Regions from separate parts of the Paenarthrobacter sp. 10L412 genome, predicted to be linked through region 2. Evidence: predicted binding sites of a transcription regulator. Region 2 holds the regulator's gene; the other holds the start of a gene.

Region 1 (4,850 bases), on a different contig from region 2:
CAGCCCGGAACAATACGCCGTGCGGAACAATCACTGCCACCCGGCCAGTCTGCCGTCGGGCTGATTCGATCATGTGCGAGATAAAGGCGTAGTCGCCCTTGCTCTTGGGCGGGACGCCGCGCCAGAACCGGCCCCATCGGTCCGACTCCGCATGCTCGGACCCCCACTTGTCGAGGGAGAAGGGCGGATTGGCCACCACCACATCAAACTGTTTGAGCTGATCGCCTTCCAACAGCTTCGGGTCGTTAAGGGTATCGCCCCATTCGATGTGCGCACTGTCATTGGCGTGCATAAACATGTTCATGCGTGCCAGTGCCCACGTGGAGCCGTTGACCTCCTGGCCGTAAAGCGTGTAGTTGTTGCTGCCCACCTGGGCGGCGGTTTGGATGAGCAGCGAGCCGGATCCACACGCCGGATCGTAGATGCTTTCCTCTTCCTTGGGTGAAGCGACGCGTGCCAACAACTCAGAAACGGAGCGCGGCGTGTAGAACTCCCCGGCCTTCTTGCCGGCGTCCGAAGCGAACCGCGAGATCAGGTAGATGTAGGTTTCGCCGATTATGTCATCGCTCACCCGGGAAGGGCGAAGGTCCAGTTCTGGTTTGGCGAAGTCCTCCAGCAGGTTCTTCAGGCGCCGGTTGCGGTCCTTGGGCTGTCCCAGGTTCGCCTCCGAGTTGAAGTCAATGTTGCGGAAAACGCCCGCCAGTTTTGCCCGGTTGTCTTCCTCGATTGCTTCCAGTGCAATGTTGATCAGCTCGCCGATATTGTCAGCGTTCCGGTTGGCGTAGAGATAGTTGAACGTTGACGTCTCGTGAAGCGGGAATCGCTCGCGCTTCAGCAGCGACTCCACACGCTCAGGGTTGCCCTCAAACTGCTTTTGGTACTTCTCGGCGTGCTCGGTCCAGACATCAGAGATGTACTTCACGAACAGCATCACCAGGATGTAGTCCTTGTACTGCGTGGCATCAACCACGCCACGGAAGGTGTCGCAGGCTGCCCAAGCGGCATTGTTGATCTGGTCCTGAGTGACCTGGTCCTTCACGTCGTTCGAGAGGCGGGGGGTGGGATGCTCGGTCATTTAGGGTGCTTTCGTGTGGTTCTGCCCCGGAAGGGCAGCAGCGGTTATCAATTGGGATCGTCGAAGCGTGTGCTGACATTCCGCCAGACGGTGCATTAGTTGTGCTTCGCGGGTGGCGAGGTGTGAGGCCTTGGCGATAAGGCGCTGTTGCGCAAGCGGCGGCAGGTGCAAGGGGACCGATTCGAGCGCCGTCTTGGACACCATCTGGATGCTCTGTCCCTGCGCGGCGCGGCGCAGGTGGGTCTGCGCGTTCTGCTGGTTTAACCACCATGCGAGGAAATCCGGGTCATAAATGTCTGTGCTAGGCCGGATGATGAACAGAGGCAGGACAGCTATAGCTGGCTCCGGCAAATCGTCTGGGACGGCCCACGCGGTCGTCGCATGGCCCCGTGACCGAAGGAGAACATCGCCGCGGGAGACCATATACCGGGGATGGGGGGATGGCACCCGGGCCATGCTCCGCACGTCCAGATCTCGGTTGATGGAGAGGTCCGCCATCTGGATTGCCAACACACCACTGAAGCTCGCGTCAAGACGTTCGCGCACGGTTAGTCCTGAGGTGATCCGCGCAACATCGGCCAGCAGCATTACTCCCCCTTCAGTAGCTTGACTACTGAGACAGTCTACACATCAGGTCAGTAGTTGTCCTACTGAAATGTGCTCTTGGACGCTGCGCGCGGCATGGCGGCCCTATGCTAAGGCCAGCTTGTATCCACCTAGTAGCCACCTTGCGGAGAATTTGGGGCGACCCGGGAGAAGCTAAGAGACACATCTCGTTTCACGCACTGGGACGAAACAAAGAAAACCCCCGGAATCTCGCGGATTCCGAGGGCTTGCTCTGTAGCGGTGGGGAGGCTCGATCTCCCGACCTCACGATTATGAGTCGTGCGCTCTAACCAACTGAGCTACACCGCCACGAATGAGAAAAACCTGTGTCAAGCCGGTCAAAACCGCCTTGACACAGGCCCTCATTCAGAGCCCCCCACCGGAATCGATCCGGTGACCTCGTTCTTACCAAGAACGCGCTCTACCACTGAGCTAGGGGGGCAACGAGTAAATACTCTACCGGACGTTTTCAGAAGCTACAAATCGGCGAAAATCCGGGGAAAAACGACGCCGACACAATTTGCGCAGACGCCATTTTCCTGATCCAGATACCGTCCAAATCAGGGCAGTCGGAGCACCTGTCCGGGGTAGATGAGATCCGGGTTGGGCACCGTATCAGCATTGGTTGCGATCAGGGCTCCCAGGTCCACTCCGAACTGCGCAGCGATGCCGCTCATGGTGTCGCCGGGCTCCACTACAACCTCTGTGACGCGTGGGGCGACTGGACCACGCTGCCCTGCCTCCGCAGCGGCCTCAGAAGCTGCCTGTTGGGCCATTGGCTGGACCTCCGGGGCTTCGGGCTCCAAGCCCGCCTGCTCGGCGATCTGAGCGCCTGCAGCGTTGGCTGCCGCCTGCTGCTCGGCCGCTTGGGCTGCAGCAGCTTCTGCGGCGGCCTTGCTCGAAGCAGAAGCATCGACGGCGGCAGCATCCTCCGCGGCCTGCGTTACGGCCGTCTGGTCTTCCTGGCCACCGCCCTTTCCGCCCATTCCCAGGTTCTTCTTCAAATTCTCGAGCAATCCCATGGGGAACCCTCCTGCATTCAGCGTGCGACCATCAGGCTCTTCGCAACTACGCGGCTCGTAGCACTTTGATCGTACGGCGGCCCGCGGGTGGCATGGAACCCGCAGGTGGCACGGAACCCGGTCTTGTTCGAAATCCCCGCCGTACAAGGGTTCGGATATCCAACAACCCCGGGAGTTGCCCCAACCCGCACCACTTACGGCCCTTAAACACGTCAGGGGGTCGGCCCGAAAGCCGACCCCCTGACGGGAACTACTTAGTGTTTACCACTTGCCAGTGTTTACCACTTGCCAGTGTTTACCACTTGCCCTTGCGGTTGAAGTCGCGGTGTCCGCCTTCGCCACCGCTGCGGGGCTTGCGGGCGCCGTCGCCGTGTCCACCGAAGCGGGAGCCGCTGGTCTGGCCACGGTCACGATCGCCGAAGCTGCCTGCAGTGCGCTCGGAGCGGTCGCTGTACGTGCGGCCGCCACGGTCGGCAGAGGAGCGCTCGCCACCTTCAGACTTGCGGAAGTCCTTCTTGAACCCACCGCTGCCCTTGAAGTTGCCGCCACCACGGTTTTCGCGGTCGCCATAGCCACCACGGCCACCGGCGCCACCACCGGAGTAGCTGCCACGGTCGCCGCTGGGCTTGCGTCCGTTATCCAGCTCGAGGTTGATCAGCTCGCCACCAATGCGGGTGCGGGACAGTGCGCGCAGCTGCTCGGGGCTCAGGTCAGCCGGAAGCTCCACCAGGGAGTGGTCCGAGCGGATGTCGATGCCACCGATTTGTGCGGAGGAAATGCCACCTTCGTTGGCAATGGCGCCCACGATGGAGCCCGGCATGACGCGCTGACGGCGTCCGACGGCGATCCGGTAGGTAGCGTTGCCCTCGGTGAGTGCACGGGTCGGGCCACGGGAGCCGAAGCCGTCCTTGGAGCGTTCGCGCTTCTGGTACTCAGGAGCTGCAGGCAGTTCCTTGACCAGCAGCGGCTGTCCGCCCTGTGCCATGACGGCGAGTGCAGCGGCGATCTCCGAGGCCGGTACGTTGTGCTCTTCCTCATAAGAGGAGATGAGGTCGCGGAATGCTGCAACATCCTCGGACTCAAGGGTCTCGGTGATGCGCTCGGCGAACTTGCCCAGGCGCAGCGTGTTCACGGTCTCGGCCGTGGGCAGGTGCATCTGCTCCACCGGCTGGCGCGTAGCCTTCTCGATGGAACGCAGCAGGTACTTCTCCCGCGGCGTCATAAACAGGATCGCGTCACCGGAACGGCCTGCACGGCCGGTGCGACCGATGCGGTGGACGTAGGACTCGGTGTCGTGAGGGATGTCGTAGTTGATGACGTGGCTGATGCGCTCAACGTCAAGACCACGGGCTGCGACGTCGGTAGCAACCAGGATGTCGATGCGGCCTTCCTTCAGCGCGTCAACAGTGCGTTCACGCTGCTGCTGCGGGATGTCGCCATTGATGGCGGCAGCCTGGAAACCGCGGGCCTTCAGCTTGTCAGCGAGGTCCTCGGTTGCCATCTTGGTGCGCACGAAGGCGATAACGCCGTCGAACTCTTCGACCTCGAGGATGCGGGTCAGGGCGTCCAGCTTGTGCGGGCCCATGACCTGAAGGTAACGCTGCTTGGTGTTGGCGCCGGTGGTGGTCTTGGACTTCACCGAGATTTCAGCAGGGTTGTTCAGGTACTGCTTGGACATGCGGCGGATCTGGCCCGGCATGGTGGCAGAGAACAACGCAACCTGGCGGGTTTCCGGCGTCTGCTGGAAGATCTGCTCTACGTCATCGGCGAAGCCCATGCGCAACATCTCGTCAGCTTCATCCAGCACGAGATACTGGAGTTCGGAGAGGTCCAGGGAGCCCTTGGCAATGTGGTCGATCACACGGCCGGGGGTACCGACAACAACCTGTGCACCGCGGCGAAGGCCGGCCAGCTGGGGACCGTAAGCGGAACCACCGTAGACCGGGAGCACGGTGAAGTCGTCAATGTGCTTGGCGTAGGAAGTGAACGCTTCAGCAACCTGCAGGGCGAGTTCACGCGTCGGCGCCAGGACCAATGCCTGGGTCTTGCGGGACGGGCCGTTGAGGTCGTGCAGCTCAGCGAGGCGGGACAGGGCAGGAACAGCGAAGGCTGCAGTCTTGCCGGTACCGGTCTGGGCCAGGCCGACG
Region 2 (4,850 bases):
TCAGGACGCCCGCATTCAGCAAGCCCTGCCAGATCGCGTGCGGGTTCGAAAGCCCACCGAAGAACACGTAGTTTGAGTCCGAGGCTGCCGGCTTGAGTCCCATTCGGAGGAGCTCGGTCACAATCCGGTCCCGTTGGACCTTGATGTCCTCGACGTCGGCCATGAGCGCTTCACGGTGGTTGAGGGCGGCCAGGGCCGTGGCTTGCGTGACGGCTGAGAGGTGGTACGGCAGCCGAACGAGCCTGATGGCATCGGTAACTTCAGGTGCGGCAGCCATGTAGCCCAGGCGCGCACCTGCCAGGGCAAAGGCCTTGCTCATGGTGCGCGAGACGATCAAACGCTCCCGCCCGGGAAGCAGCGTCAGCGCACTCGGCGTGTTGTCGTGCGCGAACTCGTGGTAGGCCTCGTCCACGATGACGATGGCTTGGCTGGCCTCGCCGGCTTCGTACACGGCTTCGACCACGTCCAAGCCCAGTCCCGTTCCTGTGGGGTTGTTCGGAGAGCACAAGAACACGATATTTGCGCCAGTCTCCTTCACCTGGGCAGCAGCAGAAGCGGCATCCAGGCCATAGTCATCAGCCCGCACTCCACGGACGTACTCGGTGTCCGTGCCACTGGCAAGCAGCGGGTACATGGAATATGTGGGAGGGAAGCCCAGCGCCTTGCGCCCTGGACCTCCGAAGGCCTGCAGAATCTGCTGCAGGACCTCGTTGGAGCCGTTGGCTGCCCAGATATTCTCCGCGGAAAGCCCGTGTCCGAGGTAATCGGCGAGGGATTCACGAAGTTCGGTGAACTCGCGGTCAGGGTATCGGTTCAAGCCTGTGGCCGCGGCCGCAACAGCCTCGGTAATGGCCGCTTGCACATCGGCCGGCACGCCATGGGTGTTCTCGTTGACGTTGAGCAAAATGGGGACATCAAGCTGCGGTGCGCCGTAGGGGCTCAGTCCACGCAGGTTGGTCCGGAGGGGAAGTCGGTCAAGTCGCTCAAGCTGGTCACTCACCAAGACAGTTTAAGGTGCCGGTGCGACTGCAGAGTAACTGTGACGCCAGGGACGGTGACCCATAGCACCCTGGCCGCTCAATTGGCGGGAACGAACAGCTGCTGGCCAGGCTGGATGCGTCCCCCGCGGAGATCGTTCAACTGGATGATTTCTGCAATGACATCACGAGGGTCCCGCTCCGGCGCGGCCGCACCGGCGATGCCCCACAGGGACTGCCCGGGCTGGACAGTCACCGTAACGGCCACCGGCGGCCGCAGCTGGCCTTGGGAATCAGAAGCTTTGGCCGGGGAGTTGATGAAGCCGGCAAGGCTCAGCAGCGCGGCAAGGAGCAGCATGGTGGGAATTCCGAAGAAGACGATCCTGCCGCGTTGGGTTAGCCGGAGACGCGCAGGAGCCGGAGTGTTGCGGAATTCATGGAACGTTGAGATTGCGGACATGAGCTGAGCCCTTCTGAGCGATTGCCTGCATCGGATGCCCGTTGCCGGCTGCCAATTCCTTGTGCTCGTTGTACCCGGCCCGGATGTTCGAACACTTTCTTCGAACATCCGAACTGCGTTCAACTTTTATAGAACACATATTCGAACCTTGCTATGACATTTTTAGCACTTATCAACGAACGGTGTCGAGACTCGCTAGAACGAATGTTTGATAAACGCCTGTGCCTGGCCTAGGTTTGAGTGAAGAAACAGGCACTGTTTCAGTGGAACAGGAGGGTCTGACATTTTTTCAGATCCAACATCCCCGGGCGCACTTCAGACCGTGACCGGGCGGAACGGAAGGGCAATGGCGAACATGGCAGCGAAAGCCACCGGCGGCGGGGCACCCCTGCGGAGCCAGCAGCCTCAAAAGAGTCCCAAAAGCCTGACTGTCCGGCAGAAGAAAATCCTGGAAACCATCCAGCGCTCTGTCAATGACAACGGGTATCCGCCCAGCATGCGCGAGATTGGCGACACCGTTGGTCTCGCGAGCCTCTCCAGCGTCACGCACCAGCTCTCCCAGTTGGAGAAGCTCGGCTACTTGCGCAGAGATCCCAAGCGCCCCCGCGCCATGGAAGTACTCATGCCTTTGACCCTTGACGGCGGCACAATTCCCGGAGTTGAAGCAGCTACTACACTGCGCAGCGCAGGTGGACTTGCCGTGACGGAATTGGCCAGCGCCAGCGACACCGCGATGGTGCCCTTGGTAGGACGCATCGCAGCCGGTGGGCCCATCCTGGCCGACCAGACTATTGAGGACGTCTTGCCCCTGCCCCGGCAACTGGTGGGCCACGGCGAACTGTTCATGCTGAAGGTCGCTGGGGACTCAATGATCGATGCCGCAATTTGTGACGGTGACTGGGTGGTTGTCCGCCGCCAGAATGACGCCATCAACGGTGACATCGTGGCAGCACTCCTGGATGACGAAGCCACAGTAAAAACCTTCCGCCAGCGGGACGGCCACACCTGGCTGCTCCCCCAGAACACGCAGTACGAGCCGATACTTGGAGACCAAGCCACCATTATGGGCAAGGTCGTCTCGGTCCTGCGCTCCCTCTAGGGCGTTCGCCTACGTTTTCTTTGCGCCCAAGCGTTCCAGGACGCCGCGCACCACGTTGCGGTCCGTCGTTGCCCAAAATGGCGGCAAAGCGGCACGCAGGAACCCGCCGTACCGTTCGGTGGAAAGCCGTGAGTCCAGGACAGCGACCACGCCTTTGTCGCCGGTGGAGCGAATAAGGCGTCCTGCTCCCTGTGCAAGACGAATTGCCGCGTGGGTAGCTGACACCGCCATGAACCCGTTGCCCCCGGACTGTGCAACGGCTCGCGAGCGTGCGGTCATCAGCGGGTCATCGGGCCTCGGGAACGGAATGCGGTCAATCACCACAAGGCGGCATGAACCGCCAGGGACGTCCACGCCCTGCCACAGGGACATGGTGCCGAAGAGGCAGGTGTCCGGTTCATCGGCAAACTGCTTCACCAGTGCTGCCATAGTGGATTCCCCCTGGCAGAGGATGTCCACATCCAGCCGTGGCCGCATCGCGTCTGCGGCTTCCTCGGCCGCCCGACGTGAGGAGAACAGGCACAGGGCTCCCCCACCGGATGCACGGATGAGGTCTTCAAGCTCATCCAGTGCCTCGGGAGAAGTGCCCCTGCCGGGCTTGGGCAGGTGCTTGGCCACGTAAAGGACACCCTGCTTCGGATAATCAAAAGGCGATCCGACGTCCAACCCGGTCCAGCTGGGCGCACCATCTCCAATGAGGCCCAGGCCACCTGCTGCGGGCTCAAAGGCGGATCCAATAGCCAGCGTGGCAGAAGTAAGCACCACTGTGTGCCCCGCGAAAAGGCCTTCCCGCAGCCGGCCAGCAACGCTAAGCGGGGCGATGTTGATCAGTGCGGGCGCGGTCTCGTCCGGGTGCGAGTACCCCTGCTGGGGATCGAAGGTGCTGTTCCTGGAGAACCACACCACTTCACGGTTCTCCTTGGCTGCGAGCATCCGCTCGCACAGTTCCAGAATGAGCATGAGCCGTGAGCGCGCAAGCTGCCTGCCGCCGTCGACCGCGTTTGAAGAGTCAGTCTTCGAGTCAGACAGTGCGGCGCGTGTGGCATCGCGCAGTTGGTCCAGGCAGTCCAGTTGTTCGTCGTTGAGCCCATTGGGCAGCAGACCGTTGGGGACTCCGGCAATGGCCATGTCCAGTCGATCGGCTGCCGCGTTCAGGGCGTCTACGGTAATAGCAGTGTGTTTGCGCGCGCTCGAAGCGGCAGCATGCACCATTGCCACGGACAGCTGACCTGTAACGGCCCCCGTGACCCGGTCCTGCAGCTCATGCGCTTCGTCAACCACCACGACGTCGTACTCGGGCAGGACAGCAAGTCCTTCGAAGGCACTGACGGCCAGCATGGCATGGTTGGTCACCACGACGTCGGCCTCAGCCGCTCTGGCCCGTGCCTGCTCGCTGAAGCACTCCTCGGCAAGGGGGCATTTTTGCGCTCCCAGGCACTCCATGGACGTCACGGAGACCTGCCTCCAGGCGCGGTCGGTAACGCCCGGCATCAGTTCATCGCGGTCGCCTGTGGCCGTCTTTTCGGCCCATTCACGGAGCCGGACCACTTCCTTACCCAATTGCGACGACGGGCCGCCAACCGCCGCTGCGAAATGCGGCACGCTGGTGTCCTCACCCAGGGAAAAAAGTTGGCCCTCGGACGGCTCTTCGCTGGGGAAGCCGCCCTCCAGCTTTTGCAGGCAAACATAATTTGCCCGGCCCTTGACGAGTGCCACGTTCACGGGACGCTCAAGGGCCGGGCTTATGGTCTCCAACAGCCGGGGCAGGTCCCTGCCCACAATCTGTGTTTGCAGGGCCAAGGTAGCGGTGGACACGAGCGTGGGTTTGTCGCTGTCCATGGAATGTGCGATTAACGGAATCAGGTAAGCCAAAGACTTACCCGTTCCCGTTCCCGCCTGGACCAGCAAATGTTCACCGGACTCGATGGCCCTGGTGACTTGCCTTGCCATCTCGTGCTGGCCTGAACGGCTTTGACCGCCCATCCCGGCAACAGCTTTGTCCAACAGCTCGAGGGTGAACTTCTCCCCCACTGACTCGACGACGTCCGCCGCCACCTTCTCAACCATTGCTGACGAATGACTCCAGCTCGGCGGCCAATCCTTCACGAACCATGGCCACCACGCGGGTTCCGTTTTCCTCGTGCTCGAGGCTCAGGATTTCCGAATCGGAGTTGTGCAGCTTGTTGACCATGTCGCCGCGGTCATACGGGATCAGCACCTCGAGGCGGACTCCCGGCCGGGGAATGGACCGGCTGACCTCTTCCAGGAGTTCAGGAATGCCCTGGCCCGTGCGGGTGGAAACCACGGCGTGCCG

Evidence for each region. The regulator LexA, encoded in region 2, represses DNA repair genes until DNA is damaged. The targets are predictions, from matches to a motif close to TCGAACANNTGTTCGA.
Region 1: AC1DD7_RS08845 (LysM peptidoglycan-binding domain-containing protein) is a predicted target of LexA. The motif match lies at 2,843-2,858, and genes of this name have one in related genera.

What each region holds. Positions count from the first base shown of each region.
Region 1 covers NZ_JBFTJT010000006.1:163,157-168,006, forward strand. Annotated here, with positions in the region: gene AC1DD7_RS08825 (type I restriction-modification system subunit M) at 1-1,075, opposite strand, end outside; gene AC1DD7_RS08830 (restriction endonuclease subunit S domain-containing protein) at 1,076-1,663, opposite strand; tRNA gene AC1DD7_RS08835 (tRNA-Met) at 1,917-1,990, opposite strand; tRNA gene AC1DD7_RS08840 (tRNA-Thr) at 2,052-2,123, opposite strand; gene AC1DD7_RS08845 (LysM peptidoglycan-binding domain-containing protein) at 2,242-2,703, opposite strand; gene AC1DD7_RS08850 (DEAD/DEAH box helicase) at 2,999-4,850, opposite strand, start outside.
Region 2 covers NZ_JBFTJT010000002.1:50,041-54,890, forward strand. Annotated here, with positions in the region: gene AC1DD7_RS01990 (histidinol-phosphate transaminase) at 1-1,000, opposite strand, end outside; gene AC1DD7_RS01995 (LysM peptidoglycan-binding domain-containing protein) at 1,078-1,437, opposite strand; gene lexA (transcriptional repressor LexA) at 1,793-2,536, shown strand; gene AC1DD7_RS02005 (ATP-dependent DNA helicase) at 2,546-4,603, opposite strand; gene hflX (GTPase HflX) at 4,596-4,850, opposite strand, start outside.